2 regions of the Streptomyces sp. NPDC056296 genome follow, and region 2 is predicted to be linked to the other one. Evidence: riboswitches for the same ligand, from Rfam matches in the RefSeq annotation. Region 2 holds a riboswitch; the other holds the start of a gene.
The links. A riboswitch is a leader RNA that binds a small molecule or an ion and turns the genes downstream of it on or off. The one in region 2 is predicted to bind cyclic di-AMP.
Positions count from the first base shown of each region.

Region 1: another riboswitch for cyclic di-AMP. It lies ahead of ACFCZF_RS25570 (M23 family metallopeptidase); the one in region 2 lies ahead of ACFCZF_RS01290 (transglycosylase SLT domain-containing protein).

Region 1 covers NZ_JBHJRX010000036.1:79,750-93,832, reverse strand. Annotated here, with positions in the region: gene ACFCZF_RS25580 (PrsW family intramembrane metalloprotease) at 1-1,117, shown strand, start outside; gene ACFCZF_RS25575 (aldo/keto reductase) at 1,133-2,077, opposite strand; gene ACFCZF_RS25570 (M23 family metallopeptidase) at 2,216-3,253, opposite strand; cyclic di-AMP (ydaO/yuaA leader) riboswitch at 3,265-3,421, opposite strand; gene ACFCZF_RS25565 (PP2C family protein-serine/threonine phosphatase) at 3,676-4,878, opposite strand; tRNA gene ACFCZF_RS25560 (tRNA-Met) at 5,096-5,169, opposite strand; gene ACFCZF_RS25555 (dihydrofolate reductase family protein) at 5,237-6,367, opposite strand; gene ACFCZF_RS25550 (DEAD/DEAH box helicase) at 6,423-8,618, opposite strand; gene brxD (BREX system ATP-binding protein BrxD) at 8,618-9,961, opposite strand; gene pglZ (BREX-2 system phosphatase PglZ) at 9,958-12,696, opposite strand; gene ACFCZF_RS25535 (hypothetical protein) at 12,693-14,083, opposite strand, start outside.
Region 2 covers NZ_JBHJRX010000001.1:255,834-269,916, forward strand. Annotated here, with positions in the region: gene ACFCZF_RS01275 (ABC transporter ATP-binding protein) at 1-21, opposite strand, end outside; gene ACFCZF_RS01280 (outer membrane lipoprotein carrier protein LolA) at 128-1,375, opposite strand; gene ACFCZF_RS01285 (polyprenyl synthetase family protein) at 1,611-2,621, opposite strand; cyclic di-AMP (ydaO/yuaA leader) riboswitch at 3,345-3,512, shown strand; gene ACFCZF_RS01290 (transglycosylase SLT domain-containing protein) at 3,518-4,018, shown strand; gene ACFCZF_RS01295 (HAD family hydrolase) at 4,084-4,893, opposite strand; gene ACFCZF_RS01300 (GNAT family N-acetyltransferase) at 5,190-6,254, shown strand; gene ACFCZF_RS01305 (glycosyltransferase) at 6,283-7,620, shown strand; gene ACFCZF_RS01310 (polysaccharide deacetylase family protein) at 7,722-8,477, shown strand; gene ACFCZF_RS01315 (glycosyl hydrolase) at 8,484-9,623, opposite strand; gene ACFCZF_RS01320 (hypothetical protein) at 9,620-10,075, opposite strand; gene ACFCZF_RS01325 (glycosyltransferase) at 10,095-11,927, opposite strand; gene ACFCZF_RS01330 (lipopolysaccharide biosynthesis protein) at 12,195-14,083, opposite strand, start outside.

The DNA.
Region 1 (14,083 bases), on a different contig from region 2:
CTGGGGAGCCTGCGCGGCGGCGCTGATAGCGATCGTCGCCAACAGCTTCGCGACGAGATGGATAGCGACGGCCACCGCCGACCCGGCCGGCGCGGACACCCTGGGTGCCACGGTCATAGCCCCGGTGGTCGAGGAGTCCGCCAAGGCCGCCGCCGTCCTCCTGGTCTTCCTCTTCCGCAGGCGGGACTTCACCGGCATCGTCGACGGCGTCGTCATAGCGGGCGTCACCGCGACCGGCTTCGCCTTCACCGAGAACATCCTCTACCTGGGCAACGCCTTCGGCACCGACCAGCTCACCGGTGACAGCGGCATCGCCTCCGTCACCGCGGCGACCTTCTTCGTCCGCATCGTCATGTCGCCCTTCGCCCACCCGCTCTTCACCGTGCTCACCGGCATCGGTTTCGGCCTCGCCGCGCTCTCCGCGGGCCGCCACCGCCTGCGCCGCGCCCTGCTCCCCCTGGCCGGCCTGCTGCTGGCGATGGGCGTGCACGCGCTGTGGAACGGCTCGGCGGCCTTCGGCGAGTACGGCTTCTTCGCCGTGTACGGGGCCTTCATGGTGCCGTCCTTCGGCCTGCTGACCTGGCTGGTGATCTGGACCCGGCAGCGCGAACTGGGCACCGTACGCGCCGAACTCCCCGTGTACGTCATGGCCGGATGGCTGGCGCCGACCGAGCCGTACGCGCTCGGCTCGATGCGGGCCCGCCGCATCGCCCGCCGGCACGCCTCCCGGCACGCCGGGAAGGAGGCGGCGCGGACGGTGGCGCAGTACGAGGCGTACGCGACCTCGCTGGCGTTCCTGCGACAGCGCGGGCGCCGGGGCAGGGCGGGCACCGACTTCGCCGTACGGGAGCGGGAACTGCTGGACGCCCTGTGGCACCGGCGCGAGGTGGCGCGTCCGGCACTGGACTACGCGGCCCGGGCCACGGCGCCGCCCGCACCGATGGCCGCGCGGACCTGGCCGCATCCGTACGGCGCGGCGTACGGGTCGGCGTACGGGTCGGCGTACGGGCCCGGCCACCCGGCGGCGGCCCCGGCGGCGGCCCCGACGCCGTACCCCGCACCGGCCGCGTACACCCCGTACCACCCGTACTCCCCGCCCAGCCACTACCGGCCGTAACGGCGGCACCCGGTCTCAGGCCGACGCCTCCGTCAGCCTCCCGGCCTCGCCCTCCGTCAGGCTCAGTTCCGCCACCCCCAGCAGCGCCGGCAGCTGCTCCACCGTGCGCGCGGACGCGATCGGCGCGGCCACCGTCGGCTGCGCGGCCAGCCAGGCCAGGGCGACCGTGGCGACGGGGGCGTCATGGGCCTCGGCGATCTCGTCCAGGGCGGCGAGGACCCGCCGGCCGCGCTCGGTCTCCAGGTGCTTCGCCGCACCGCCCGCCCGCGGACTGTCGACGGCCGCGCCGGGCCGGTACTTGCCCGTGAGGAAGCCGGACGCGAGGGCGTAGTACGGCACGGCGGCCAGGCCCGCCTGCTCCGCGAGGTCGCGCGACTCGCCCTCGTAGGTGTCGCGCGAGACGAGGTTGTAGTGGGGCTGGAGGGCCACGTACCGGGCGAGGCCCTCACGGTCGGAGAAGGCCAGGGACTCCGCGAGCCGCTCGGCGGAGATGTTGGAGGCGGCGATGTGCCGGACCTTGCCCGCCTTCACCAGCTCGTCGAGCGCGCCGATGATCTCCTCCACCGGCACCTCGGGCTTGTCGAAGTGCGTGTAGTAGAGGTCGATGTGGTCGGTGCCCAGGCGGCGCAGCGAGGCGTCGGCGGCGGCCTTGATGTTCGCGGCGCTCAGGCCCGGGTACTCGGGGTGCTGGCTGACCTTGGTGGCGAGGACGACGTCACCGCGGTTGCCGCGGGAGGCGAGCCACTCGCCGATGACGGTCTCGGACTCGCCGCCGCTGTTGCCGTCGACCCACGCGGAGTAGGAGTCGGCGGTGTCGAGGAAGTTGCCGCCCGCCGCCGTGTAGGCGTCGAGGACGGCGAAGGAAGTGCCCTGGTCGGCGGTCCAGCCGAAGACGTTGCCGCCGAGGGCGAGGGGGAAGACCTCCAGGTCGGAGGAGCCGAGCTTGCGCAGAGAAGTCATGTCCTGCGTCAACGAACGCACCGGATCCGGCGATTCCGGAAGCGGGGCAAAGATCCCGCAAACCGGCAGCCCTGACGTCGGGGGGTCGTCGTCAGGACCGCCGGGGACCGGAGAGAACGGCGCCGCGCGCGGCGGGACTCAGGGGGTGAGGCCCTTGCTCTGCAGCCACGCCATCGGGTCGATACCGCCGCCTCCGCTGGTGTGGACCTCCATGTGGAGGTGCGCGCCGGTGACGTTGCCGGTGGCGCCGACGCGGCCGATGACGTCACCGGTGGTGACCTCCTGGCCGACGCTGACGCTGATGGAGGACTGGTGGGCGTACCAGATCTCGGTGCCGTCATCGAGGGTGAGCACGGTCTTGTAGCCGTACGACCCGTCCCAGCCGGCCGACGTGATCGTGCCGCTGTGCACCGCCTTGAGCAGCGTGCCCGTGGGGGCGGCGAAGTCGAGGCCGGTGTGGTAGCCGGAGGACCAGTAGGCGCCGGCCTGGCCGAAGCTGGAGGAGATCGTGTACGAGGAGGTCGGCAGCGTGTACTGCTTGGCCAGCTTCGCGAGCCGCTCGGCCTCGGCCTTCTTCGCGGCCTCCTCCTCCGCCTTCTTCTTGGCGGCGGCGGCCTTGGCCTCGGCTTCCTTCTCCGCCTTGGCGGCGGCTTCCGCGGCCTTCTTCTCGGCGGCGGCAGCGGCCTCGGCGGCGGCCTTGATCTCGACCTGGGTCTGCTGCTGCTCGGCCTGCGCCATGATCCGGGCCCGCAGCGTCTCACCGGCGTCGGTGGCGCTCTCCGAGGAGGAGGTGTCGGCGGCGACCGTGCCGATGCTGCTGAGCGGGGTGGCGGAGCCCTCCGGCTCCGGCTTCTCCTCGTCGGAGATGAGCGAGCCGACGTTCGGCAGGTCCGGCATGGAGATCGACACCGGCGGCTTGCCGGTCTGCGCGCTGGCCATGCCGCCCGCGCCGACGGCGGCTATGACACCGACGCCGAGGACGGTGGAGCTGCGGGCGAGCCCGCCGCGCTGCTTGGCGACGCGGTGCCGGCCGCGTACGGGGCGGATGGAGTCCGCGGTGGGATTCCACTCCTCCCAGGGGCCCTCTTCGGTGCGGTAGCCGTCGTAGCCGAAGGTGTCGGTGTCGTGCCCGCTGGGCACGAACGGGGCCTCGGGGGCAGGCCGGTTGGACGCCACGTGGGCGTACTCCTTTCCTTCCTTTCGCCTACCGGGTTAGCTGACGGGTTCGGAGCAGGAAGGTCTCCTACGCGCGTATATCCGCCGTGTCTCCACGGCGTCGTACGAGCGATTCACCCCAATGTGGTGGTTCCCCGGTTCCCTTGCGGGATTCGGCGCGTGCGCACGGAGCCGCCTTCTGTGACGGCTGGGACGACCGCGCTGCGTTATCGAACGTTAATAGACGCGGGGCTCGGATTCCAAGCCGTTCCTCTTGATCATTAACGAATCCGGCCCGGACGTACGCCTCACGATCGGTGAAAACCGGGCGAGTTGACCGCGCTTCGGTATTCCCCTTCGCGGCACAAGTTTCTGATGGTGCGTCAGTTGTTATGCGCAGGGCGGTCGGTCCGTCACGTCCGGTGATGTTGATCAAGTTTCGATCAGGGTCGTCGTACGGCGAGCAGCGCCATGTCGTCGGCCATGCCGCCCCCGGAGTGCCGGCGCACGTCCTCGGCGAGGATGTCGAGCAGCTCCGTCGGATGCCGGAACACGCGGCCGGCCAGCCGCGCGTGCGGTTCGTAGAACTCGCCCCGCCCGTCCCGCGCTTCCGACAGTCCGTCGGTGTACAGCAGCAGCGTGGACCCACCGGGGAAGTCGGCCTCCTCCGCGCGGTCGGGCCACACGCCCAGCTCGCCCATGCCGAGCGGCAGCGCCGACTCCCGGGCGGGCAGCGGGCGCAGGGTGCCGTCGGCGTACAGCAGCAGGGGCGGCGGGTGGCCGCGGTTGACGATGCGTACGATCCCGTCGCCGTGCGGGAGTTCGGCGAGTACGGCGGTGGTGAACCCCTCGAAGGCGTCCAGTCCGTCCCGCCGGGTTCCTTCGCGCGCCAGCGCCCGCTCCAGTCGCTGTGCCACCGCCTCCAGCGTCGCCTCCTGCTCCGCGGCCTCCCGGAACGCGCCGATCACGACGGCGACGGCGGCCACCGCGCCCATGCCCTTGCCGCGTACGTCCCCGACGATGAGCCGGATGCCGCGCGCACTGTCCTGCACCGCGTACAGATCGCCGCCGATGAAGGCGTCGGCCTGCGCGGCCTCGTAGCAGGCGGCGATCTCGAAACCGCCGATCCGCTCGGCGGGCTCGGGCAGCACGGCGCGCTGGGCGGCCTCGGCGATCTCGCGGACGGAGACGAGGCGCTCGCCGGTGCGACGGACGAAGCCGTTCACGAGGACGGCGAGCACGGCGACCGTCGCGATGGTGATCAGCTCGGTGAGGGAGTCGACGTAGTGGATGACGCCCTTGCCGAGTTGCAGCCCGATGACGGCGGCGACCACCGCGACACCGGTGAGCGCCGTGCCGCGCCGTGAGTAGATCGGGGCGGCGACCAGGGGCGCGGCCGTGTAGAGGGGGCCTGCGGTGAAGTATCTCGGGGTGAAGATGTCGTACAGGACGGCGGCGACGATCAGCAGCACGGGGAGCAGGCGTACGAAAGTCCGCCCGTACGAGGTCCGCCGCGGCGGTGGCCCCGCGGTCGGCAGCCCCGCGAGCGGCGGCACGCGCTCCGGCCCGTCGCCGAGGCCGGGGTCGGGCACGGGATCGCCGGGGAGCCGGCCGCCGGCCCGGGCGTACGCTCCCTCGTCCTCCACGTCACCTGGCCGCACACTCGTCTCCCGCCACCCCGCACGTTCGCGCCGCTTGCCGTCCCGTCCTCCAGGTTTCCCGGAGCGGGGGCGGGGGGCGAGCCGTGAGGGCCGAGCGGGTGACGTCGCGGGGCGCGTGCGAGGGGCGCGTACGCAGAGCATGTGCGAGGGGCAAACACACCGAAGGCCGGAATCCTCATGGATTCCGGCCTTCGGCCTTGAGTAGCGGGGACAGGATTTGAACCTGCGACCTCTGGGTTATGAGCCCAGCGAGCTACCGAGCTGCTCCACCCCGCGCCGTTGTGTCTCTACTGTACGTCATCCCGGGGGTGGAATGCACATCCGTATCTCCGCACCCCTCCCGCTACCCCTCCAGGTGGCGGTTCGGCGCCTTCGCCCGCCACTCGTACTCCGGCAGTACGACGACGACGGCGCCCCCGGTGGCGAGCACCCCGCTCCCGTCCGCCCCCGGCACGAAGGTGTCCGGCTCCCGCCAGGCCGTGACCACGCGGCGCACCCCGGCGTCGAGGATCAGCCGCGCACAGGGCGCGGGCCGGGAGGCGCGGCGGGCGCAGGGCTCCAGGCTGCTGTACACGGTGGCGCCCGCGAGCCGCGGATCGGCGCGGTCGACCTTCGCGAGCGCCGCCTCCTCGGCGTGCACGACAGGGTCGCCCCCCTCCCGCGAGTGCCCCCGAACCAGCTCCGTCCCGTCGGCGGCGACCACGACCGCCCCCACGCTGAACGCCGTCCCGGACGGCGGGCACAGCTCCGCCAGCTCACAGGCGAGCGCCAGCCAGTGCCGGTCGGCGGCGGCCACGCGGTCACCGGAGCCGGGCGCGGTGGGCAGGTACCGGTTCAGCACCACGTCCTCGATGCGCCGCGACTCCACCAGCCGCAGCCGCCCACCCTGGTAGGCGCCGGGCCCGAACAGCCGGGGCGCGGCCGGGTCCCCCACGAACAGCGGCGCGAGAACGAGCTGGAGTTCGTCGGCGAGTTCCCGCTGCAACAACTGGGTGTGCACGGTCCCGCCGCCCTCGACCATGAGCCGCCGCACGCCCCGCCGGTCGTGCAGGTACTCCAGGCCCGCGTGCCAGTCGAGTGCCGGGCCGAGCGGCACGACGTCGGCGCCGATCCCCAGCGCGCGGGCCAGCCGGGCGCCGTCGTCCGTGGTCAGGAGCACTTTCTCCCCGCCCGTGTGCCAGAACGGCGCCGCCGGGTCCAGCTCGCCGGTGGCGCTGACCGTGACCTTCAGCGGGTACTCCGCCTCCCCGGCTGCGACCCGGGCCGCGCGCCGCTCGTCCGAGTTCACCAGCAGCCGCGGGTTGTCGGCCCGGATCGTGCCGGCGCCGACGAGGATCGCGTCGACGGACGCCCGCACCTCGTCGACGCGGTCGAAGTCGGCCGGGGAGGAGAGCAGGAGCCGGTCGGGGCCGGTGTCGTCCAGGTAGCCGTCGAGGGAGACGGCGGCGGAGAGGAGGACGTAGGGGAGGGGCATCAGGCAGCACTCCGGTGGGACGGGCGGATGGACTGGGAACGACGACCGAGGGCCGCTAGGTGCCCGTGAGACGGACGAACCGCACCGGCTCCGCCAGGACCTCGCCGGCATGGGGCACGTCCGCGGTACGCGCGGCGAGCGTCGCCACCGCGAGCCGGGTCGGCAGTGCCTCCGCGAACTTCAGGCCGCGCACGGCCCGCTCGTCCACCTCGGGCAGGCACAGCCCCGAGGGGACTCCGGCGACGGCAGCACGCCAGCTTGCGGGGGTGACGTCCTCCCGGAGCTGGACCCACTGGTCGTTGGCCCGCCGATGCGGCACGACGACGGCTGACAGGGACGCAGCGAGGGTGGCGTTGGCCCGGTGGCCCGCCCAGGTCCACCAGCGGATGTCGCCGTCGGTGTGTCGGGTGACGAGAGTTCCGCCGGGGTGGACGGTGTGCAGGTGCCTGTCGCGGGCCTCGGCGAGTCTGGTGGCCGCGCGGGGCGTCAGCCGGACCGGCGGGTCCTCCCCGAGCAGGACGTCGCGGGCGGCACGGGCGAGGTGGAAGGAACGGACGCGGACGGTCGCGAATCCGCTCCACCGCGCGCGTCCGCCCTCGTCGGCCGGTTCCACGAAGCAGCGCCTGCGGTTCCAGTCGATGTAGGTGACCAGCCAGTTGCGCCCCGCGAGCAGCAGCTTGCGTGGGCCCTCGACGTGCTCGGTGAGCAGATCCGGGTCGGTGCGTCCGATCTCGGTGCGGCCGTGGAACACGGTGAACTCGGGTGGGGCCGTGAAAACCGCTGTCAGGTCCATGAAGTGCCGGTAGCCGTAGCGGCGTTCCGCTTCCGGTCCGACGAACAGCAGTCCGCCGTCCTCGTCGAGGTACCCCTGCTCCACGAGGTGACGTACGACGGGTGCGGCGCCCGACCCGAAGGGCCCCATGCCGTTCCACCATTCCTGCCACAGGTTCTCTCCGACCCGCTGTTCCTGCAGGCAGAGCGCCAGGAGTTGCTGGGCGACCAGGTGGCGTGGCTCGGGAGAGGCGACGACCGGCTCCACCCATCCGCGGGACCACTGGAGCAGCAGTGCCGCGGCGGAGAGCAGCCCTTCACCGTCCAGGGCCAGGAAGAGGCAGTTGCGTGTCGTGCCGGGGCGTCGGCCGGTGCGGCCGAGGCGTTGCAGGAAGGAGGCGACAGAAGAGGGTGCGTCGAGCTGGATGACACGGTCCAGGTCTCCCACGTCGATCCCGAGTTCCAGGGTGCTGGTGGACACGATCACGCAGTCCCGTTCCTCCGCGAAGGCGGCCTCGGCACGTCGTCGTTCGTCGACGGCGAGCGAGGCGTGGGAGAGGAAGGTGGTGACGCCCTTCGCACGGAGCCGTTCGCCCAGTTCCTCGACCGTACGGCGCGTTTCGCAGAAGACCAGGCGCTTCTCGCCCCGGTGCAGGGCCGCGATGACGGTCGCGGCGTTCGCGACCGAACCGACGTGGTCCAGCTCGATGCTCCCGGGAGGTGGCGGCGGTGACGGAGGGGAAACTGCCTGGCGGGAGTCGGAGTGCCCGTCCAGATGCGGGGCCACGACACGGGCGGGCCTTCGCCCCCGTCCCGAGCCCTGGAGCCAGCTCAACAGCTCCTGCGGGTTGCCGATGGTGGCCGAGAGGCCGACGCGCTGGAGCGGGCGTCCGACCGTACGGCTCAGGCGTTCGAGTACGGCGAGCAGGTGCCAGCCCCGGTCGTCGCCCGCGAAGGCGTGCACCTCGTCGACCACGACTGTGTGCAGTCCCGAGAAGAAGGCGCGATGATCGACGTGTGTGCTCACCAGCATGGACTCCAGGGATTCCGGCGTGGTGAGGAGGATGTCGGGACGTTGCGTGAGGATGCGGCGGCGGCGCGGCGTCGTGATGTCGCCGTGCCACAGCTCGGCGGTGCGACCCAGCCACTCGGTGTAGGTCCTCAGCCGGGGGTGAAGATTGTTGAGCAGGGCCTTGAGCGGGCAGACGTACAGGACGCTGGTGCCCTTCCAGCCGTGCCGGCCCATGCGGGTCAGGAGCGGAAAGGCGGCGGCCTCGGTCTTGCCGCCGGCCGTGGGGGCGAGCAGCAGCGCGTCCTCGCCGCCGAGGAGCGGTTCGATCGCCGCCTCCTGGAGGGGACGCAGGGAACGCCAGCCCAGCGAGTTGACGATGTGGTGGCCAAGGACCGGGTCGAGCAGGTCGAAGACGTCGGCGAGCTCCTCTCCCGCGTGCGGGTGTTCGCCTGCGCCGGTGTCGCTCATCACGGGTCCAGGTCCAGGGCGATCTCCGCGGCACTCACGGCCGCGTTCCGTTCGGTCTCCGTCAGCTCCTCAGTGTTGACGGTGAGCGCGTAGTGGGCGCGCGGGTCGAAGTCGGCGAACTCGTCCACGCGGTCCAGGATGTCGGCGACGAGCTTGCGCAGGTAGAGCCGCGGCGCGACGCCGACCTTGCCACCGAGCGATCCGGTGACCGCGCGCGCCAGTTCGTCGAGGTAGGCGTCGTCGGCCCGCTCGGTGAGCCGTTCGGGATGGCGGGCGGCCCCCGCGTACAGGTCCCGTACCTTGCGGCCCAGCTCGCCGAGGGAGGTCAGGTCGAAGCCGGGCAGGCGCAGCTGCACGGCCCGCGGTGAGTCGAACCGCGGGTCGGTGGTGAAGTCGGTGGCCAGTCGCTGGGCGAGCGGCGCCAGGCGCTGCGCGCCCTGCTGACCGTCGTAGAAGGCCGGTGTGCCGGTGATGACGAGGAACAGTCCGGGGAAGCGGCCCGCGTCGATCTCGTCGAGGAGCTGCCGCAGCGCGTTCAGGGACTTCTCGCGCACGTCGCTGCGCACCCGCTGGAGGGTCTCGACCTCGTCGAGGACGAGGAGCAGCCCGGGGTGCCCGCAGTCCCGCAGCACGGTGAGCAGACCTTGGAGGAAGCCGAGAGCGGCGAAGTGGTCGAGGTCGCCCCGGACGCCGGCGGCGCGCTTCGCGGACGCCGCCACGGAGCGCTGCCCGCCGAGCCAGGCGATCAGCGCCTCCGCGCCCGCACCGTCCCCGGCCGCCACGGCCCGCCGGTAGCCGCGCAGGGCCGCGGAGAAGGCCGGGGTGGTGCGGGCCACGTCGGTGAGCCGGCGTTCCAGCAGCGCGTCGACCGCCTCGGCCAGCGCCTCCTCGTCGTCCTCGGCGGCCTCACCGCCGTCGAGGACCTCCTCCTCGAGTGCGTAGAACCATGAGTCGACCACGGCCCGGAGCGCGGACGGCGGGTGGGTCACCGTGGTGAGACGCTCGCCGAGCCGACGGTAGACGGTCTCCAGGCGGTGCAGCGGCGTCTCGGTCTCGGAGATCTGCACCTCGCTCACGGCGAGCCCCTGCCGCTTGGCCCGTTCGGCGAGCCAGCGCGCGAAGAACGTCTTGCCGGAGCCGTACTCGCCGCGCAGCGCGTGGAAGGCGGAGCCACCGCGGGCGACGATGGCGAGGTCGTCGTCGAGGGCGGTCTCGAAGCGCTCCAGGCCGACGGCGAACAGGCCGAGACCGGCCTGGGGCACGGTGCCCCGCCGCAGGGCGTCGATCACGTCGCGCCTGCGGACGAGGCTGATGTCCGTTCCGGGTGCGGGCCCGCCGCTCATGCCGGTTCTCCCAGGAACTGCTGCACGAGCAGCGCCTTGTCGAGCTGGACGGTGCGTCCGGACTCGATGAGCTGGAGCACGGGGTAACCGTCGATGTTGAGGAGGCGTTCCAGCACGGTGGCGAATCGCTCGGGGTTGCGCTGTGACTTGCCCGTGGCCGCCTGTGCCGCAGCCGCCACCGCTCCGGGCGACAGTTTCCCGCCCGCCGTGAGCAGTGCGTCGAGTACGGCGGCGACGGCCTTGTCCGCCGGGGCGAGCCGTACGAACTCGCGCTGAGCCTTGTAGGGATCCGACCGCACGGTCCGTTCCCCGAGCGAACCCTGACCCGGCACCTCGAAGATGCCCTCGCTCTGCGGCTCCAGCTTCTGTCGGCGTGTCCCGCCCGCGGGGGTCCGGGTGTCAGACACGGATGCGGCGGGCGGGTGTTCGTCGCTGCCTCGCCACCAGCCGGGAGCGATGTCCTCGATGGGCAGCAGCGTCCATCCGGCCGGGATCTGGTCGGCGGACGGTACGAGAGTGATCACGGGAACGGTGACTTCTGCCAGGGAGGCTCCGCCGTGGTATCCGGCCTGGCGGGCGGTGTAACGGAGGTCCTCGCGCCAGGGCAGGACGGCCCGGCCGCCAGGCGTACGCACCCGTGGCCCGGACACCGTGATCTCGCCGTCGCCCGGCGTACCGGTGCGCCAGCGGGCGCCTTCGACTCCCTCTGCGGAGGGCTGCTGCCGCCCGCGCGGGGTGCGGTCGAGGACGTGGCCGTGGTCGGAGACGAGCAGGACGGGCCTGCCGTAGTCGCGGGCGGCGTTCAGCAGGTCGGGCAGTTTGGCGATGTCGCCGATCGACCAGCGTCCCCGGGCGCCCTCCCGGCCGTCGTCCAGCGCCTCGTCGATGGTGTTGACGACGACGGCGACGATGTCGTCGGTGGCGAGCGCCTGGAGCAGTTCCGGTGCCAGCCGGTGACCGGGCGGGCCTTCGAAGCCGCCCTTGTGGAAGAGGTGGGCGCCCCGGTGGCGCTTCTTCCAGAAGGTGGTGAATCCGCTGCGTTCCCTGTCCTGTCCGCCCTCGGCCGGCTGCCCGCACAGCAGGGAGGTGCGGCTGGGCCGGGTGACGGACGGCAGCATGGACACGGCGGCCTGCCGGGCAGGCCGGGCTCCCTCACGGGGCTTGGGCACCACCTCGGTCCACACGCGCCGGTCCAGCTCCCCGGCGAGCTGGACGGCGACATCGGCGCTCATGCCGTCCAGGACGAGGATCAGGGGCCGGCCGCCGTCGCGGGCGAGGGGCGCCGCCGCCTGGGCGAGAACGTCCTCGATCAGCAGGGCGCCGCCCGGTGCCTGCTGGCAGGCGGTTTCGGCCCACCGGGTGAGCTTGCGGGCGAACGCCTCGTCGAGTCCGGCGCGGCGGGCGCGTACGGCTCCTATCAGCCGCTGGTAGGCGTCGGCGACGGCCGGGTCCCGGGAGCTCTCCCCTTCGGCGAGGACGCCCACGGCCAGGTCGGCCCAGCCGGACGAAGCCAGGTGGGTGCGCACGCCCTGGGCCACCGACTCCACTTCCGGCAGGGGCGCCCGCATCCAGCGCACGAGCCGTACCGCGGTGCGGGCGGTCTCCGTGGACTCCGCGTACAGCCCGCTCAGCTGGTGCTCGGTCAGTTCCCGCAGGGCGGCTTCAGCGGGCGCCGCGGGTCCGTCGAGGATGGCGGCCAGAGCGCGCAGCCGCGCCCGGTACCCGGAGGGGAGCAACCGGTCGGCGCCGATCAAAGGGCTGAGTCGGGCATCGGCGGCGAGCCGGTCGGCGTGGTCGAGGACGTCGAGGACGCGGTCGCGGGCCGCGCCGCGCTGTGGCCCGCTGCCCTCGGCCTGGGCGATCCAGCGGCTGAGGACGCCGGTCGCGGCGTTGGCGAAGGGCCGCAGGGCGTCGAAGGAGGCCAGCGCCGAGCCGAAGAGCGTACCGAGGGCGAACCCGGCGGCCTCTGCCGCGGTGGAGGACAGCGCGGCGGAGGCGAGGGCGCCCAGCGGCAGGGCGTCCGTGCCCCGCCCGTCGGCGGCGAGAGCCAGCAAGGTCGGAGCGGCGAACCCCACTGTCATGGCGAGCCATGCGCCGATTCCGTCCCGCTCGGCCGCGGACAGCGCGGCGTAGCGTGCCGGCCCGGTAACGTTCCGGGACCACACGAACAGGGTGTCGGCGTCGAGGTCGAGAGTTTCGGAGACGGTGTCACCGATCCCGAGCCGTGCGGCGATCAGGGCCCGCACCGCGCGGTCGCGGGTGAGGACCGCGCCGACGCGTGGCCAGCCGTCGACCGGCTCGGCCTCAAGGAGGGCGTCGAGGAGCCAGCGTTCCCCGGCCATGCGGGTGTCCAGGTCGGCGGCGCCGAAGAGCTGCTTGACGATGTCGGCGCGGTCGACGGCCAGGGGGTGGTGACGTACGGCGTGCGCCCGCAGGTCCCAGCCGAGCTGGTCGGCGGGGACCTGCCCGGTGACGACGAGGACGTCGGCGCGGTCCGGCTCGGCCTCGGCGCGGTGGCGCTGCCAGGCGTCGGTGATACCGAGCACGGAGTCCTGGTCACTGACCCGCACCCAGTGGGTCCTGCCGTCGATGCGCAGACCGAACTCGGTCTCCTGGCCGCGGAACTCGTAGGCGGCGTCGACCAGCACGAGACGTCGGTCCACGGCCTTGGGCAGTTCGGCCTGCAGCAGGACCTCGATCGCGCGTCGGCCGACGACGGGACGCGTGGTCGTCAACGAGTACCTCCGGTATCGGCGCCGCCGGAGTCCCGGCCGGTGCTGTCCGTGCCGTCGGCCCGGCGCCAGATGATTTCCACCTCGGCGTCCGGATGCCCGGCCCGGAACTCCTCGATCTCCTGCCGTACGGCGGTCAGCTCGGTCATGAGGGTCTCCAGGCCACTGGTCCCCGCACCGATGACCCGCCGGACGCCCCCGGCGGACGTACCGGGCGGCAGGGAGGCTCCGGTCGGCGCCGCTCCGGACGGCTCCCCGTCGGCGGGCCTCGGCAGGACGGGCTGCGAGGGCACGGCCGGATTCCCGTGCTGGGTCAGGGACACCTGCTCGGGCCCCGGCGCGGGCGGCTCCGGGGTGACCGGAACGGTCCGCTCGACCCGCAGCGCGGCATCGACGACGGCCATCGCTGTCTCCCGTACGCCGCCCAGTACCGGCACCAGCGACCGCTCGTACTCCGAGGCGCGGCCGGCCTCGGTGAGCTGGGCGAGAAGCCGGCTCGCGCGGTCGCCGACGCTGTCGTCGCGGCCGGTCAGCTCGCGGACGCTCTTCAGCAGCCGCCAGTCCGTGCCGTCCAGGGCAGCCAGGACTTCCGCCGCGCTCTCCATGGCCTGGGCCAGCTCACGGGCGGGTGTCTCGTAGGAGAGTCCGGCGAGTTCCGCGACCAGCGCGGTGGCGTCGGTGGCGTGCCGAGTGAGCCGTGCGAGCAGCCCGGCTGCCTCCCGCAGGACGATCGTGCGCGGGGCCGGGTCGGGGCCGTCGAGGCCGAGCAGTGCCGCGTGCCGCTCCAGGGTGGCGCGTACGGCGATCACGTCGTCCTCGAACCTCCCGGCGCGGACGCGCACGTCCTCGGCGAGCTTGTTGACGTGGCGGGCGTACGGGTTCGGCTTGGCGGGCACGCCGAACAGGCGGGCGGCCTGGTCCCGGGCCGCCTCGTACACGTCCTTGTCGGGCAGCGGCTGGGCGCGCAGGGCCCAGCCGGGAGCGATCGACGTCAGGTCGGGTGCGGCGGTCTCCGGGCCCGAGTGGAACACCCAGGCGCGGTCGTCGAGCAGTGCGTACACGGCGATGATCAGGTTCTCGGTCTGCCGGTCGAGGCCGGTGTACCCGAGGTCCTCGGCGAGCCAGCGCCGGATGTCCTCGACCTTGAGCAGCTCGCGCTCGCCGTGCTTGGCCGCGGCCTGGTTGATCCGGGTGCGCCACTCCCCGCGCAGCACCAGCGGCCCGTCGTGGACGGTACCGATCTCCAGGGGCTCCACGATGCGCTTGACGGTGGCGAGGTGGCCGTTGTCGACCTCGACGCGGCCCTCCTCGTCCATGGCCCGCGTGATCCACTCCAGGGTGGTCCGCAGCTCGCCCACGGTGACGGCCCGGCGCTGTCCGCTGCGTGGGT
Region 2 (14,083 bases):
CGTGGCGGACGCTTCGGCCATCGGCTCCCTCGCTTCGTCGTAGCTGCTCCGTGCCATACGCCTGACGCCTGCCTGACGGCTGACGCCTGCCTGACGCCTGAACCTGCCTGACGCCTGCGCCTGACGCCTACTGGGCCGCGTCGGCCGCCTTCACCAGTGCGTCCTTGGTGACCGCACCGGCGTAGACCTTGCCGTCGTCCGTGATCAGGGCGTTGACCAGGCGGGTCTTGAAGACCGTGCCGGAGCCGAAGTCGCCCTTGACCTGGTCGCCGAAGGAGCCGAGGAAGCCGCCGAGGTCGCCGCCCGCGGAGGCCGTGGGCAGGCCCTGGCCGCCGGTGTCGAAGGTGGCGATCGAGTTCCAGCCCTCGCCGATGACCTTCAGGCCGTCCGTCCCCTTCAGGCCGTCCGTCCCCTTCAGGCCCTCCATCTCCTCGGCGAGGTCACCCTCGGCCTCCCGCCCGTGCTCCGGCGCCTTGGCCACCTCGTCGCCCTCGGTGACCTTCGCACCCTTGGGCGGGGTGAAGTCGAACGTCGACGCGTCCGGCTTCGCGAAGCTGACCTTGGTGAAGCCCGCGTCCACCACGGCGGCGCCGCCGCTCGACGGGGTCAGCGTGAACTTCAGCGGCATGCCGGTCTCGGCGTCCACCGCGACGCTGATGGCGCCGACCGTGGAACCCTCCTGCTTGGGCTTGATCACCAGTCGGTACGCGTCCCGGCCGGCCACCTGCGCGGTGCCGTCGACGGTCACGGACGTGGTGTCGTCGACCGCCTTGAGAGCCTGGTCGGCGAAGTCCTTCGGGGTGGCCGGCACCTCCTTCTCCGGCTGCTCGGCGCTGCCGGACGTGGTGGAGTGGTAGACCTCGTTGGACTCGCTGTCGTAGCCCCAGACGTCCTTGCCGTTGTGGATCAGGCTGTACTCGGCGGCGTTCTCCAGCAGCGACAGCTTCTGCCGGTCGGGGCCGTCGGCGGCGACCCGCAGCGTGTGGGTGCCGGACACCAGCTCGGTGAGCTTGGCCGACGGGTCGGCGGCGGAGCCGTCCTCGTCCCCTCCCGAGCCCGGACCGCCGGACATACCGGACATCAGGCCGCTCTCCAGGCCGCCGAGGTCCGGCAGACCCAGGTCCGTGCTGATCTTGACCGTGCCGGACAGCTGCTCGACGTCCGACTTGGCGATCTTCTCTATGAGCTGCTCCGCGGTGACCTTCGGAAGGTCGGGGTCCCCCGAGTCGGCGAGCGCGGGGACGAGCCCGATCGTCGCGGCCGCCACTCCCATCACCGCGACCGGGACGACGTACCGCGCGGCCCTGCGCCGTCCGGCGCGCAGGCCCTCGCCCTCCCCGGCGGTCGTGTTGTCGTCGGAATCGATCGGTGCCATGTGTGCCCTACCTCCGTCGTCGGCGGCGGCTGTCTCACGACCTCGCGCTCGTTCACCCGTGAGCCGCCATTCTCACCCGAATCGGTGAGGATTGGTGTTTCCGTGGTGTCCATCTGACCAAATCGGCCAAGCGGAATCGTCAGACCGCGGGCTCAACTCCGCCTACTCCTGCGGGATGACACGGAGGGAGTGCGACTCCCCCGGCCCGTAGGGGGCGGGGTACGCGACCGGGCGGTCAGCCGGCCCGGTGCACCACGGCATCGCACAGCTCCACCAGCGCGGACTTGGCCTCGCACTCCTTGAGCGGGGCCAGCGCCGCCCGGGCGTCCTTGGCGTACCGGACGGTGTCCCGCCGCGCCTGCTCCAGCGCGGGGTGGGCGCGCAGCAGCCGCAGCGCCTCCGCGTGCCGCGCGTCGTCGCCCAGGTCGGAGTCCAGCAGCTCGCACAGGGCGATGTCCTCGGCGAGCCCCAGCCGGGCCGCCCGCTCGCGCAGCCGCAGCACCGGGAGGGTCGGGATGCCCTCACGCAGGTCGGTCCCGGGCGTCTTCCCGGACTCGTGGGAGTCGGAGGCGATGTCCAGGACGTCGTCCGCCAGCTGGAAGGCGACGCCGAGTCGCTCGCCGTACTGGGTCAGCACGTCCACGACCGTCTCGTCCGCGCCGGACATCATCGCGCCGAACCGGCAGGAGACCGCCACCAGCGAGCCCGTCTTGCCGCCCAGCACGTCCAGGTAGTGGTCGACCGGGTCCCGGCCGTCCTGCGGCCCCGCCGTCTCCAGAATCTGGCCGGTGACGAGCCGCTCGAACGCCAGGGCCTGCACGCGGACCGCCTCGGGACCGAGGTCGGCGAGGATCTGCGAGGCGCGGGCGAACAGGAAGTCGCCGGTGAGGACCGCGACCGAGTTGTCCCAGCGGGTGTTGGCGCTGGCGACGCCGCGCCGTACGGCGGCCTCGTCCATCACGTCGTCGTGGTACAGGGTGGCGAGGTGGGTCAGCTCCACGACGACGGCCGAGGGCACGATGCCGGGGGCGTAGCGGTCGCCGAACTGGGCGGAGAGCATCACCAGCAGTGGCCGGAAACGCTTACCCCCGGCCCGCACCAGATGCTGGGCGGCCTCCGTGATGAACGGAACCTCGCTTTTGGTTGCCTCAAGCAACCCTTCCTCGACAGCAACCAATCCGGCCTGGACATCGGCTTCCAGAGCCTGGTCCCGCACGCTCAGCCCGAACGGCCCGACGACGGTCACGAGGGGTCTCCTGTCTGCTGGTGTCTACTGGCGATTACCTGGTTTGTCGATAGGTCGCTGCCACCACTCAAGTCAGCGTATCCGGTCACCTTTCGATCACCGCTAGCGCCCACCGTTACAGGCCGGTCGGTATCGGATCATGCGCGGTATGTTTTTGATCAGGTGATATGAGCAGATATTGATCGCCATCACCGGGGGCCGAAACCCGCCGTCGAAGATCACATCACCCCTCCCAACGGCCCGCACGCCGAATACGTCACCCGCTCGGATCACCCCGATCCCGCCCCGATCCCGCCCCACTCCCGTCCCGATCCCGTCCCGAACGGATGCCCGCACAGCGCGCGGAAACACCGACCGGAGCGGGGCCGGAGACGAGACGCGCAGGACGGCGGGCCCGCCCGGCAGCCGGCCGAGACCCGAAGCCCTCCTGACCTGTGGCCGATTGACTCCAGGTTGGCCCTAATGCCCGATTTGCCAGCCTTGTTGAAGCCCGTGAGTTGGCTCACTCCGCCCCACCTGGAGGCAACCCCGCCGCCGACTGTGCCCTCCCTTTGCCCCGCAAGCCAGTTGAGCCTTGGCAGCCGCAAAGGATCAAGCGCCTCAAACACCTCAGACCAAGGTCAACAGGCGCGTTGGGTGATTCCTGCACTTGTTTCGGACATGTGCTCTCGCATACGTTCCCGGCCTGTCGGGCGGACGCCGAATCCTGCCACCGCCCGGACGCACAGTCATCCGCCAACAAACTCGCAGGCAGGAGCGGGGGACCCAGGTAAGTCGCCGCACCGGTCACCACCGGAGCGGCTCGGGGTGAAGCCGTGCCCGTCAGGGCCCGGCCGGGCACCTCCCCGCCCGAACCCGACAGCTCACCTCGCAGGCGTAAGGAGAGGGACTCAAGCATGTCTGCCAACGGTCAGAACCGTCACGCCCGCACCACCCGCCTCGCCCGGAAGCTCGCCGTGGCCGGCACCGGCGCCGCCGTGCTCGCCCTGCCGCTCATCGGGGCCACCAGCGCCTCCGCGGCCACCCCGGCCGCCGCCACGACCGCCGCGACCGCCACCACGGCGGCGACGACGTACCCGGACAACCTCGACGGCTGGATCCGGGAGTCGCTCGACATCATGGCGCAGCACGGCATCCCCGGGTCGTACGAGGGCATCCACCGCAACATCATGCGGGAGTCCTCCGGCAACCCGATGGCCATCAACAACTGGGACATCAACGCCATCAACGGCACCCCGTCCAAGGGCCTGCTCCAGGTGATCGCCCCGACCTTCGAGGCCTACCACGTGCCCGGCACCTCCTGGGACCCGTACGACCCGGTCGCCAACATCACCGCCGCCTGCAACTACGCGGCCGACCGGTACGGCTCGATGGACAACGTCTTCGGCGCGTACTGAGCCGCACCAGAGGCTCTGAGCCGTATCAAGAGGCTCTGAGCCGTATCAAGAGGCTCTGAGCCGTATCAAGAGGCTCTGAAGATCCGTTCGAGGACGACGGCCACGCCGTCGTCCTCGTTCGTCGTGGTGACCTCGTCGGCCACCGCCTTGAGTTCGGGGTGGGCGCCCGCCATGGCGACACCGTGGGCCGCCCAGTCGAACATGGGGATGTCGTTGGGCATGTCCCCGAAGGCGATCGTCCGCCGCCGGCCCACGCCCAGGCGCTCGGCGGCCAGCGCCAGGCCGGTGGCCTTGGTGATGCCGCACGGCTGGAGCTCCACCGTCCCCGGACCCGACATCGTGACGGTGGCGAGGGAACCGACCACCGCGCGCGCCGTCGCAGCCAACTCGTCGTCGGACAGCTCGGGATGGCGCAGCAGCACCTTGCTGATCGGCGCGCTCCACAGCTCGTCGCGCCGCTCGACCCGCACCGCGGGCAGCGTCGGGTGCGGCATCAGGTAGCCCGGCTCGATGAGCGTCAGGCCGTCGACACCGTCCTGGTCGACCGCCGCGTGCACCTGCCCCACCTCGGCCTCGATCTTGCCGAGCGCGGTCTCGGCCAGCTCCCGGTCCAGGGTGACCGACCACAGCATCCGGTGCGCGCCGGCGTCGTACACCTGGGCGCCCTGGCCGCACACCACGAGCCCCGTGCGGCCGAGGCGGTCGAGCAGGGGCCGCACCCGGGGCGCCGGCCGCCCCGTCACCACCAGATGCCGCGCACCGGCCTCGGACACCCGCGCCAGCGCGGCCAGTGACCGGTCGGACACGGTGTCGTCGCCGCGGAGCAGCGTGCCGTCGAGGTCGGTGGCGACGAGTGAATACGCGGTGCGGTCCATGATCAGAGAATACGGACACCGCACCTGTCCGACTCACCCGCGATCGCTTCCGAACGAGGACGCGCGAGGTCCGCACGAGTCCGCACGAGTGCGGCAGGACTGCGCACGAGGACGCACGTTCGTGTCCAAAACCTGGCACATCATCGGCTTCATCGGCTAAGGCCGGTTAAAGGCCTGTGCACCGGTTGGCAACAAGATGGTCCGCTACCTACCGGCCGGACGGCCCCCGGGGGTACCTTCCTTCTGTCCAGGGGGGACTTGATCGGGGGGTCGGGTTGAACAGCGGACGTGTGCGTGTGCTCAGGCCGGAGGAACTGGGCGAGGGGGAACGGGAGCACTGGCGCGAGCTGCGCGCCAAGTCGACGGCACCACGCAATCCGTTCATGGAACCGGAATTCACCGACGTCGTGGGCCGGGTGCGGCCGCGGGCGCGGATCGCGGTGGTGTACGACGGCGGTGAGGCGGCGGGTTTCCTGCCGCACGAGCGCGGACCGCTGGGCCAGGGCCGGGCGATCGGACTCGGGGTGTCGGACTGCCAGGGGGCGGTGCTGCGCCCGGGCCTCGCCCCGGACATCCGCGAACTGCTGCGGGCCTGCTCCCTGTCGAGCTTCGCCTTCGACAACCTGGAGGCGGAGCAGGAGCTCTTCGTGCGCCACGCCGCCGAGGAGCACACCACCTACGTCATCGACGTGGAGAAGGGCTACGGGGCGTACGAGAGCGTGCTGCGCGACGGGTCGCCGAAGTTCCTCAAGACCACCCTCGCCAAGGAACGCAGGCTCGGCCGTCAGGTCGGGGACGTGCGCTTCGTGTTCGACGAGCGGGATCCGGCCGCGCTGCGCACGCTCATGGAGTGGAAGTCGGCGCAGTACCGCAGGACGGGACGCCGGGACCGGTTCGCGCAGGAGTGGATCACCCGGCTCGTCGGGCGGCTCGCCAGGACCCGGGCACCGGAGTGCACCGGCACGCTGTCCGTGCTCTATGCCGACGGCCGGCCCGTCGCCGCCCACTTCGGACTGCGCTCGGCGACGGTCCTGGCGTGCTGGTTCCCGGCGTACGACCCGGAGTTCGCCAAGTACTCGCCGGGTCTTGTGCTCCATCTGCGGATGGCCGAGGCAGCCGCCGCCGAGGGCATCGGCATGCTCGACATGGGGCGGGGCCCCGCGGAGTACAAGGACGCGCTGAAGACCGGTGGCCTGCCCGTGTACGAGGGGGCGGCGACGCGAGTGGGGGCGGGCGCCGCGCTGCACTGGCTCGGCCGCGAGCCGGCCCGCCGCGCGCACGGCTTCGTGCGCGACCGGCCCCGGCTGGCGTCGCTGGCGGTACGGACGTTGAGGGGCGCGGCCCGGCTGCGCCGGTCGTGACGGAGGGCAACCACGAGGGGGTGGGCGCATGGCCGGTGTGCGGCGTGCGTGGCAGGAGACACGGACACGTCAGGAGATAGAGGGGTTCCTGAGCATCGGGCCGGTGCAGGTCGCCGAGCTGGATCTCGGCCCCGGGGAAGACGGGCGGGCGGCGGGCGCCGAGGGGGCGGAGCTGAGACCCGGGCCGGGCAGCCCGCCGGTGACGTCCGGCGCGGTGTTCCTCCTGGTCAGACGGGCGGGCCGACCCGTCGGTACCGTGCTCGGACAGGTACCCGAGGGCGCGGATCCCACGGAGGTACTGTCCGGGCTCGCCCGGAAGCTGCCGCAAGGGGCGCCGCCCGGGCCGTTGCCCCGGCCGCCGTCCGCCAGTGTCGTGGTCGCCACCCGGGAACGCGCGGACCAGCTCGCCCGCGCGCTGGACTCGCTGCTCGCGCAGGACCACCCGGACTTCGAGATCGTCGTCGTCGACAACGCGCCCGTGACCGGCGAGACCCGGGAGCTGGTCGAGCGCAAGTACGGCGAGCGGGTGCGGTACGTGTGCGAACCGGTGCCCGGACTCGCCATCGCCCACAACCGGGGTCTCGCGGCCGTACGGGGCGAGGTGGTCGCCTTCACCGACGACGACGTGGTCGCCGACCCCCGCTGGCTCAGCGAGCTGACCGCCCCCTTCGCCGCCGACCCGCGCCTGGGCTGTGCCACCGGGCTGATCCTGCCCGCGCGGCTGCGCACCCCCGCCCAGGTGCTCCTGGAGAGCCACGGCGGCTTCGCGAAGGGGTTCACCCCGCGGACGTACGACCCCGGGCACCCGCCCGCCGACGAGCCGCTGTTCCCGTTCACCGCGGGCCGGTTCGGCTCCGGCGCGAACATGGCCTTCCGTACGGCCGTGCTGCGGACGGTCGGCGGCTTCGACCCCGCGACCGGCGCGGGCACGCGCGCGCGGGGCGGCGACGACCTCTACGGCTTCGTGCGCGTCCTCGCCCAGGGGCAGCGGCTGCGCTACACGCCGCACGCGCTGGTCTGGCACCACCACCGGGAGACCTGGCGGGACCTGGAGACCCAGGCCTACGGCTACGGCGCCGGCCTCACCGCGTATCTCACGGCGATCCTGGTGAACCGGCCCGCGCTGCTGCCGGCCTTCCTCGCCCGGGTGCCGGGCGGACTGGCGCACGCGCGGGGGCTGACCGCCGTACGCGCGACCGGCGACGGTGCGGACGCGGCGGCGGAGGGGCCGGGCGGGCACGACTCCCGTACGCATCCCTGGCCGCGGCGCCTGTCCCGGCTGCAGCGCCGGGGCATGCTGTACGGCCCCGTCGGCTATCTGCGGGCCCGTCGCGCCCTGCGTACGGTCGGACTGGAGGCGCGATGAGTGAGGCGTCCGGGGCGCGAAAGGGCGTGCCCTCAGCGGGCGGGGTGGGTGGGGCCGGCGGGGCTGGCGGGCACATACCCGTCTTCCTCTACCACGCGGTGATGGACGATCCACCCTCGTGGATCGCCGAGTTCACCGTCACCCCGAAGGAGTTCGCCGCTCATCTGGACGCGATCGTGGACAGCGGCATGACACCGGTCACGATCAGCGTGCTCGCCGACCACCTCGCCGGGCGGGCGCCCCTGCCGCCCCGGCCGGTGCTGCTCACCTTCGACGACGGCTTCGCCGACCTGCCCGGCCCCACGGCCGAGGCGCTGGCCGAGCGTGCGCTGCCCGCCACCGCCTATCTCACCACCGGAGCCATCGCCCCGGGCGGCCGCAGTCTGCTCCCCCCGGCCCCGATGATGACCCTGGACGCGACGGTGGAGCTGGAACGTTCCGGCATGGAGATCGGCAGCCACACCGTCACCCACGCCCAGCTCGACACGCTGTCCGCCAAGGGTCTGGCGTACGAACTGCGCACGTCCAAGGCCGTACTGGAGGACGCCCTCGGGCATCCGGTCCGCCACCTCGCCTACCCGCACGGCTACAACAGCGCGAAGGTGCGGTCGCTGTCGGCCCGCGCCGGGTACGAGACGGCGACCGCCGTGCGGCACGCGCTCAGCTCCGACCGCGACGAGCGGTACCGCATCGCCCGGCTCATCGTGCGGCGCAGCCACACGGTCGCCGACGTCGAGGCGTGGCTGGCGGGAGGGGGCGTCCGGATCGCCCCCTACCGCGACGGGCCGAGCACGGTCGCGTGGCGGTGGTACCGGCGGGGGCGGGCCATGGTGCGGGGGCCCGAGTTCGCCGGCTGACCGCGGTCACTCGCGGGGCTGGTTGAGGTGGGGGTCGGCGACCACCTCGCGCAGGCTGGCCCACGCCCGGTCATTGGCCACGGCCAGATCGCAGTGCGGTCCCGGGTCGCGGTAGTTCCACTGGAGGGCGGCCTTGACGCCCTCCAGTTCCTTGAGCACGCCGGGAACCTGCGCGTACCAGTCCGCCTGCCGGTCCGGCCGCTTCGGGTCGGAGGCGCTGCCGAACTCCGAGAGCATCAGGGGCTTGTCGTCGGAGAGATTGGCGCGGATCCAGTCGTGGGTGGCGTGCTGCGTCTGCGCGAAGCTGAGCCAGTCCGTCTTGTGGCAGAGGTAGTAGTTGTACTGGTTGTAGCCGATCCAGTCGACGTACTCGTCGCCCGGATACATCTTCTCGAACAGGTCGGCGTGGTCCAGGTAGCCGGTGATGATCCAGGTCCACACGACGTTGTCGACGCCCAGCTCGCGGAACCGGTCGTGGATGTGCCGGTAGGCCCGCACGTAGTCGGCCGGTGTGCCGTTGTCCGGGGTGCGGGTGTCCATCTCCAGGTCGAAGGAGAGGAACACCTTCTTCCCCGTGCGCTGCCCGTACTCCTTGATGCGCTGGGCCTGCACGTCGATCACGGAGTCGTCCAGGTCGCCGGCGGCTATCTGCTTCCAGGTGGGCTGCTGCTGCTTCGTACCGCCCCACCACTTGCTCTCCCAGGACAGCAGCAGCATGCGGTCCTCGCCGACGCGCTGTTCCTGCTCGGTGAGGAGCTGACCTTCCAGGCGGGTGTCCGTGACCGCGGACATGTCGTGGTACGTGTACACGATGTCGAGCTCGCGCCCGACGTTCTTCTCGTACGCGTGCACCTTCTCGGCCAGGTCGGACTTGTCGTGCGGCACGAAGGCACCGAACCAGGCGCCGCAGGGCGGTTCGAGGAGCTCGGTCGGACGGCACTTCGGGTCGTCGGCCGGGTCGGCGGGGCCGGAGGCGTCGCGCAGGGCGAGCACCGCGACCAGGACCGCGCAGGTGGCCGTGATGGATGTGATCAGCAGTCGGCGCCGGCCCGGTCCCCCGCGGTCCTTGGGGGCCTTGGGCCGGCGGTGCTGTCCGGTCGTCGTCGAGTCTCCGGCCGTGCGGCGAGCGGGACGGGCGAACCTCACAGAGTGGAACCCTTCCGTGTCCTCGGCGCCGCCCCCGGCGCCGTGCTGGGCGTCGGCGGGGAGGCGCGCAGGCGCGGGCAGAACGCGGCGAGCGTGGTCAGCAGGGTGAGTGTCAGCAGGACGCGGTCCCCGCTGAAGGCGTGCGCGGCTATCAGCACCGTGGCGACGAGCATCGCGGCGCTCACGCTCAGCAGGACGGCCAGCATCAGCCGTTCCAGCAGGTCGGAGTGGCGTTCGAAGGCCGCGTCCCGGCGCTCGACGGGCGCTTCGGCACGGCGGGCGCGCAGCGCGGGGCCGCAGATCCCGACCAGGGCGGCGCCCGGCCCGACGGCCAGGAACGCGGCGACCGCCGCGCCGCGCAGTGGTGAGCCGCCGGGCAGGGCGAGCGCGGCGAGCGCCAGCCAGCCGGCGAACGGGGGCAGCATACGGATCACGAGGTCCTGCGGTGTCATGGCTGACTCGCTCCCCTTCTCAGCTCGCCGGTTTCAGGACGTAGAGCACGCCGGCGCTGTTCTCGGCGACCAGCTCGAACTTCGGTGACGCCGCCACGGACTCCCGTACGCGCTCCAACTGCGCCTTGTCCAACTGGCCGTTCATCTCCGAATTGGCCGTCTGCCCCTGGGTGAGCAGGAAGTAGGCGCGTGCCGGTGCTTCCACGGCGGCCATGTCGCTGGCCAGGACGGCGGCCGGATTCCGGACGATCTCGTCGACGTGGCGTCGCTCGTCGTCGAGGAACCAGTAGTGGTCGACTCTCCAGTACTGCTCGTAGGCGAGCGGGTAGTTCCGGTTGGCGGCGACGACCAGGGAGTCGTCGGGCGCCTGGTCGAAGAGCTGCTGGACGAGGGCCACTTCCCGGGGCGGGAAGTAGTTGATGCGGTCCTTGCCCGAGTAGCTCGGTACGAAGGCGAGGGTCCCGGCGAGCAGCACCAGCGGCGGCACCCACACGCCGTACCGCGACGGGGGCAGGGTGGGCAGTGGGAAGCGGCGGCGCCGGGCGGTGGCGGCCGGCGAGCGTCCGCCCGTCTCCCGCGCGGCGGCGTCGGCGGCCAGCGTGCGGACCTTGGGCAGCAGCGCGGCGGCGGCGAAGAAGGCCGCGCCGGGCAGCGTGAACATCAGGACCCGGAAGATCATCTCGCTGCCGTAGCTGCTCGCCACGAACATCGGCAGCGGCGCCGCGGCGACCAGCAGCAGCGGCAGCGCCCGGTGCCGCAGGACCCGCTGGCGCAGTACACCCACCAGCGCGAGCAGGAGCACGGAACCCGACAGCAGCCGGGCCGCCCAGGAGGTCGCCACCGCTCCGGTGCCGGTGGGGGTGGCCCCGTACCCGGTCTCGACGTTGGCGCCGACGTCGCCGATGGAGCGAATCATGTCCGGCATGGCGGCGGACAGGAAGGGCAGCGCGGCCGTGAGGCACCAGGCCAGGAAGATCACGACCGTCGTGACCGCCGGGACCCAGTGGCGGTAGCGGCGTGTGAAAGCCAGCGCGACGAGCGTGACGACGAGCATGCCGGGTGTCAGCTGGTGCGAGACGACGATGGCGGTGACCAGCACGCTGAGCAGTACGGTCCACACGGCCTGCCCCTGCCGACCGCCCCGCCCGCCGGAGCGGCCGTAGCGGCGCAGTACGACCGCGATGACGCCCAGGTGCAGGACGAAGGCGACGGACTGCGGCGAGAAGTAGTCCTGACCCACCCAGTTGCCGACGCAGAACAGCCATACGCCGGTCCAGATCAGCCGCCGGTCCTCGGTGAAGGTCCGGTAGATCAGCAGCAGCGGGAGGAGCAGCAGCACGCTGGAGACCAACGGCCACCAGGCCATGTACATCGCGGCGTTGTCCACACCCAGCAGCCGCACCAGCGCCGCCTGGGCGGCGAAGAAGCCGGGCCACTGGTCGTAGACGGCCATGTCGCCGAGCTGGTCCGCGGTCTGGAGACCGCCGGACGTCAGCAGGTGGTCGATGACCGCGTCGTGCTTCCACGCCCACGCGTAGAGCGGGGTCGGGTAGAGAACGGCCTGGGTGGCCCGCTCCATCACCAGCAGCCCCAGAACGTACGCGAGCGACCAGCCGTTGCGACGGCGCGGGTCGCGGACCGTGCACCAGAAACCCGCGGTGAGCACCGCGAGGCCGGCCCAGAACGTGGGGTGCAGGGCGCTGACCAGGCCGTAGTCGTCCAGGGCGGACACGTCGGTGTGCCGCATCGCGTAGACCCACAGGGCGAGGGCGACGAGGAGGGGCACGGCCGGCCAGGCGGCGGCCGCGCGGGCCGGCCAGGCGGCTGGAGTGAGGTCGGACAGATCCGTCACGGGCAGCTCGGCGGCGGAGCCGGGGGGCTCCGGGGTAGGGAGACGGTGGGCGCGTGCGGTGGTCCTCCGGCCCGGCCGGGCGGACGCTTCGTCCGAGGTCGTGGTGGCCGACTCCTGCGAGGTGCGGGGCTCCCCGGCCTCCGGCGCGTCCTCGTTCGTCGCGTCCCGGGTTTCCTGACCGGGCGCGGGCTCTGGTGCGGATCTCTCCCGTGGAGTTGCTGGCGGACGCACGACGGTTCCCCCCTGGCTCTTCGGCTCTGTGCTTGATCAGTCCCTGGACATGCCGTTCGGTCTGGTGCGGTGCGGGAGCTCCGTCAGGCCTGTCGTGTCCGTCGTGCCCCTCATGAAGGCCGGGTGGCGCAAGGACAGGAGCAGGACGACGAGGACGAGCAGCAGGAGGAGAGGCGGCGCGATCGGCGCGAGCTCCTGACGCCAGACCCAGCCCCCCACCGCGACGAGATACAGAACCCCCCAGCGTCCCTGCCACGGCAGCCGGCCGCCCGCCTTCCCCAGCAGCAGCCACAGCGGTACGAGACACAGCAGATGCAGGACGAGCGGAGCCCAGCGCAGTAGTGGGCCGGGCCCGTCGAGCCCCGCCGCTTCCGCGATAAATCCGGCCGTCTCGGTGTATAACGTCCCACCGACCGCCTCCGGTTCCCGCCCGAGCGCCACGGGCGCCGCGTGCAGGGCCAGTACGGCGGCACCCAGTGCGCCACCGGGCAGCCACGGGTCGGGCGAGGCGCACAAGGTCACGGACGCCACGAACACCAAGAGCATCAGGGCCCCCGCGACCAGCGCCGGCAGAGGAAGCCCCCGCAACAGCTCCTGCCCGGTGAGTTCGGCCCCGACCTCGGAGGCGCCGCCCAGCCACGGCAGGTCGCGCGACGCCACCAGGAAGACGACGGTGGCGACGCCGAGCAGCAGCCACAGGGCAGGCCTCAGACGCCGCTCGGGGATCGCCCCGATCCCGCCGTCGTCACCCTCTCCGAAGTCGAGGCCCGAGTTCGCGTGGGGCACAGCGGCTGCGTCTGGCCCATCGGACTCGTGGGGAGCAGCAGTCGCGTCTGGCCCATCGGACTTGTGGGGAGCATCGGGCACGTGGGGCGGACCGGATGTGTGGGGCGGATCGAGCGCGTGGGGCCCATCAGACGCATCGGGCTCAGTGGCCGCATCGGTCAAGTCCGGCGTCGGGTCCTGGCCGGACGGGGCTCCGGTCTCGGCGTCGGGGTGCCGGGGCCGCCGGACGATCACCGCGAGGGTGTCCGCCTCCAAGGCTTCCCGTTCGTACCCCGGGCGCCCTATGAACAGGGCGACGGTGTCGTCCCGTGGCGCCTCGTCGGACCGCCCGTGCTCGTACGCCGCCCGGCGCGCCCAGCTCGTGCCGTACCCGGCGGTGGCGTTCAACTGGGCCCAGTGGGTGCCGTAGGAGGTGCCGGGACCCGGCTTCCGCACGCCCCGCAGCCCGATGCCACCGGAGGCGTCCGAGCCCCGGGGCCCGCCGGAACGACCGGCTCCGTCACTGCCGCGCAGAGTGGCCCGCAGGCCGGGCACACAGCCGACGGCGACCACCGTCATGCCCCCCAGCACCGCCCAGCCGGCGCCCGCGATCCCGGCCGGGCTGAAGAGCATCGCCGCGCTGCCCAGCACGAGGACGCACATGGTGCCCTGCACGGCGGCGAGTACGCCGGTACGCCCCTGGACGCGCAGCACGCCGATGTACAGCTCGACCACGATCCTCGGCAGCGCCCCGATGGCCAGCAGCCGCAGCACCGTGGAACCGTGCTCGGCGTAGTCCTCGTCGAAGGGCGCGAGGATCTGCGGCGCGAAGACGACCAGGAAGAGCACCACCGGCACCAGCAGCAGCGTCATGCGGCGCAGTGCTCCGCGGACGCCGTCGGCGAGGCGTCGCGGGTCGTGCGAGGCGTGCGCGGTGAGGGAGGAGGCCATGTTGATGGCCATGAACTCCATCGTGCCGCCGACGGTGTACGCCACGTAGAAGTAGCCGTTCTCCGCGGCGCTGAAGTTGACCGCGACCATCACCGGCAGCAGGTTGATCATCGCCAGGCTGAACACCGCGCCCAGCGAGTCCCCGGCCAGGAACCGCCCCATCTCACGGACCTTGGGCGGCTCCACGTCGTGGTCGGCGGCGGCCTGGC